DNA from 2 places in the Delftia sp. UME58 genome. Region 1 is predicted to be linked to the other one. Evidence: predicted binding sites of a transcription regulator. Region 1 holds the regulator's gene; the other holds the start of a gene.

Region 1 (2,201 bases):
AAGCCCAGCTCCTTGAGCACGGCCAGGCGCTCGACGCTGACGGTGCGCGGATCGACCTCGATGGAGTATTCGCCGCCCGGCTCCAGCTTGAAATGCTCGCGCAACAGGCCCATCAGCGTACGCAGCTCGTCGTCGGAGAAGAAGGTGGGCGTGCCGCCGCCCAGGTGCAGCTGGCTGACGGTCTGGCCCTTGCCGCAATGGGCCGTGTGCAAGGCCATCTCGCGCGCCAGGTAGTCCAGGTAGACGGCGGCGCGATCGTGGTGGCGCGTCACGATCTTGTTGCAGGCGCAGTAGTAGCACAGCGACTCGCAAAAGGGCACGTGCACATACAGCGACAAAGGCATGGCACGCGCTGCGGTACTCGATTTGCGTTGTTGCAGCGCCAGGATATAGTCCTCTGCACCAAAGGCCTCGACAAAGCGGTCGGCGGTAGGGAACGAGGTGTATCGGGGCCCCGGTACGTCAAAGCGACGCAGCAGCTCTGGGGTGACAGCGGTCATGGGTTTTTCCTCTAATACCTTGACTGTGCCGCAGCACATCGGTCATGTCCTTGACTCATATCAAGAGTTGTTTGAGGCACTGCTGCGACAATTTGATCCAACTCATCGCAATCCACGAGGTCACCGCCGGCACGCTGTGTGCCGCTGATGTTTATCACTCCATGAACCTTCAGACCATCAAAGCCTCCTGCTCCAACTGCAACCTGCGCGAACTGTGCATGCCCATGGGCCTGGATGCCGAGCAGATGCAGCGCATCGACGACATCGTGGCCACGCGCCGCAAGGTCAAGCGCGGAGGCCTGCTGTTTCGCAACGGCGAGGCCTTCACCTCGCTGTACGCCATCCGCACCGGCTTCTTCAAGACCTGCGTGGCCACCGAGGACGGACGCGACCAGGTCACGGGCTTTCAGATGGCCGGCGAGATCATCGGCCTGGACGGCATCGTCAACGACCACCACACCTGCGATGCCGTCGCGCTGGAAGACGCCGAAGTCTGCGTCATGCCCTTCGACAAGCTGGAAGACCTGTCGCGCGAGGTCACGGCCCTGCAAAACCATGTGCACAAGGTCATGAGCCGCGAGATCGTGCGCGAGCACGGCGTGATGCTGCTGCTGGGCAGCATGCGCGCCGAAGAGCGCCTGGCCGCCTTCGTGCTCAACCTGGTGCAGCGCCTGCATGCGCGGGGCTTTTCCAAGTCCGAACTGGTGCTGCGCATGACGCGCGAGGAAATCGGCAGCTACCTGGGCCTGAAGCTGGAGACGGTGAGCCGCACGTTCTCCAAGTTCGCGGACGACAACATCATCGAGGTGCGCCAGCGCCATCTGCGCATCCTGGACACGGAGGCGCTCAAGCGCATCGTCAATAGCCAGCAGTGCCAGTAAGGCTGCAGGGGCTGCAGGCATTCATCCGCCAATGAACAAGGCCCGCGACAGCGGGCCTTGTTCATTGCGGCCGGCGTTCTCTCAGTCCCGCCCCAGCCCCTGCATGGCCAGGTCCGGTTCGGGCTCGGAGACCACGCCGTCATTGAGATCGCGGGCCGAGCGGCCCAGCATGGTGGTCATCAGGCTGGAGAGCATGGTCACGCCCCAGAAGGCGAAGAAGGCCAGCGTGTAGATGCCCTGGCGCGACCAGCCCAGGTCGCCGAGCCAATGCAGCTGCAGCGGATCCACAAAGGCAAAAACCAGCATCTCCATCACGGCGGCGGCCAGAAAGGCAGGCCAGGCAATCCACATCCAGCGTTGGGCCAACATCAGCGATCTCCTTGTGCTGTAGAGGGGGTCGCCTTCATTGTGCGCCGCGCCAACGCCTGGCGCCAAGCCCCGAAGCGCCCTGCGCGCCTGTAGGAAACCCTCACCCGTCGCACATGCCGGAGATGCGATCCGCCATGCAAAAAGGCCGCGACTGCGGCCTCGTGAGGGGGCTTGGCGCGGTCAGCGGTCCGTGGGATGGTCGTGCGCTGGCGTGGCCGCATGGTTGCGACCGGTGACGGCGGGCGCCATGCTCTTGGGCACTTCGCGCACGCCATCGGCACGCTCGTTGATCGTGATGCCGTTGCGGTAGTAGTCGGGGTCGATCACGGGATCGGCGCCATTGATGGCGATGATGGCCGTGATCACGGCGGCCACCACCACGGCGGCCGGGCCTGCCACCACCAGCCAGACATGGCCGAACTTCCACCAGGGCTTGCCGGCGTCGGGATGC
Region 2 (2,201 bases), on a different contig from region 1:
GCGCCTGAGCGAGGGGGTGGAGCTGGCCGTCTGGGCCAATGTGGACGACGAGGTGCGCTATTGCCAGCCGGGCCACCACACGCTGTCGGTCTACCTGGCCGGCGGCGAGGGCTCGCAGCTCAAGGCGCGGCCCGAGGCCATGGGGGCGCCGGGGCGCATCTGCATCTTCACGCCAGAGGACGAATCGCACTGGCTGGTGCGCTCGCCCGTGCAGTTCCTGCACCTGTATGTGTCCGACCTGGCCTGGGCAGGGCGCGTGGTCCGCATGCTGGATGCCGAGCCCCGCTCGCGCACCTTGCGTGCGCAGATCTACGGGGACGATCAGGCCTTCCACGCCGGTGCCCGTGCGCTGATGCAGCTGGACTGGCAGGACCCGCAGCAGCAACTGGCGGCCGATGCCATCGGCCAGCAGCTGGTGGACCGGCTGGTGCTGCAGTCCGCCACGCCGCGCCAGCTGCAGGCGCTGCAGCGGCCGCTGGGCGGGCTTTCTGCGGCCATGCGGCGCAGGGTGCTGGCCCATGTCGAGGCGCATCTGCATGACTCCAAGGCCGTGTCGCTGCCGGCACTGGCGAGACAGGCCTGCCTCTCCGAATTCCATTTCGCACGCATGTTCCGCCAGAGCATGGGCTGCACGGTGCACGAATGGGTGCTGCAGCAGCGCCTGGCCCGGGCACGGCGCGCCCTGGCTGCGCGCAACGTGCCGCCGCTGGCCGAGGTGGCGCTGGATTGCGGTTTTTCCAGCGCCAGCCACCTGGTGCGCAGCTTCCGGGCGCATTTGGGCGTTACGCCTACGCAGTTCTCGATCTTTCAGCGCAATGCTTGAGAAGGATGGCCGGCCTCACCGGCCTTGATCTGGCGCAAGCTTGTGTCCTTGCAGGCCGGGCATGGCTTGAAATTCGCCCTGCCGGTATCAGATAAATCGCAATGACCCTGTTTCAGGAGCGAAAAGAAACACCATGCGAATCGACAAACTGACAACCAAGTTCCAGGAAGCCCTGGCCGACGCGCAAACGCTGGCCCTGGGCGGTGACCAATCCAATATCGAACCCCTGCACCTGCTCGTGGCGCTGCTGCGCCAGGACGATGGTCCGCGCTCGCTCTTGCAGCGTGCCGGCGCCAACGTGGGCCAGCTGCAGGCCGCGGCCGAGAAGGCCCTGGCGGATCTGCCGCGCGTGCAGCACCAGGACCAGGTGCAGGTCGGCTCCGAGCTGGGCCGGCTGCTGCAGGCGACCGAGAAGGAAGCCCTCAAGCGTGGCGACCAGTTCATTGCCAGCGAGCTGTTCCTGCTGGCGTTGACCGACAGCAGCGGCTCGTCCACGCGCGCAGGCCAACTGCTCAAGGAAAGCGGCGTGACGCGCTCCAGCCTGGAGTCGGCCATCAACGCCGTGCGCGGCGGCCAGACCATGGACAGCGCCGAGGGCGAAGGCCAGCGCGAGGCCCTCAAGAAATACACCATGGACCTGACCGAGCGCGCGCGCATCGGCAAGCTCGACCCGGTGATCGGGCGCGACGACGAAATCCGCCGTTCCATCCAGGTGCTGCAGCGCCGCAGCAAGAACAATCCCGTGCTCATCGGCGAGCCCGGCGTGGGCAAGACCGCCATTGTCGAGGGCCTTGCCCAGCGCATCGTGGCCGGCGAGGTGCCCGAAAGCCTCAAGAACAAGCGCGTGCTGTCGCTGGACATGGCGGGCCTGCTGGCCGGCGCCAAATACCGTGGCGACTTCGAGGAACGCCTGAAGTCCGTGCTCAAGGAAGTGGCCCAGGAAGAGGGCCGCATCATCCTGTTCATCGACGAGATCCACACCATGGTCGGCGCCGGTAAGGCCGACGGCGCCATGGACGCGGGCAACATGCTCAAGCCGGCCCTGGCGCGCGGCGAGCTGCACTGCATCGGTGCGACCACGCTCGATGAATACCGCAAGTACATCGAAAAGGATGCGGCACTGGAGCGGCGCTTCCAGAAGGTGCTGGTCGAAGAGCCTTCCGTGGAGGACACCATCGCCATCCTGCGCGGACTGCAGGTGCGCTACGAGGCCCACCATGGCGTGGACATCACCGACCCGGCCATCGTGGCTGCGGCCGAGCTGAGCCACCGCTACATCACCGACCGCTTCCTGCCCGACAAGGCCATCGACCTGATCGACGAGGCTGCGGCCAAGATCAAGATCGAGATCGACTCCAAGCCCGAGGTCATGGACAAG

Evidence for each region. Region 1 encodes FNR, which switches genes on or off when oxygen is low (the NO sensors DNR and NnrR bind a similar motif). Its sites were predicted from a motif close to TTGATNNNNATCAA; they were not measured.
Region 2: clpB (ATP-dependent chaperone ClpB) is a predicted target of FNR. The motif match lies at 848-861, and genes of this name have one in related genera.

What each region holds. Positions count from the first base shown of each region.
Region 1 is NZ_LZZV01000020.1:181,328-183,528, reverse strand. Features, by position in the region: gene hemN (oxygen-independent coproporphyrinogen III oxidase) at 1-500, opposite strand, end outside; gene fnr (fumarate/nitrate reduction transcriptional regulator Fnr) at 662-1,381, shown strand; gene A9976_RS08145 (hypothetical protein) at 1,463-1,750, opposite strand; gene A9976_RS08140 (FixH family protein) at 1,931-2,201, opposite strand, start outside.
Region 2 is NZ_LZZV01000055.1:84,477-86,677, reverse strand. Features, by position in the region: gene A9976_RS15940 (AraC family transcriptional regulator) at 1-823, shown strand, start outside; gene clpB (ATP-dependent chaperone ClpB) at 957-2,201, shown strand, end outside.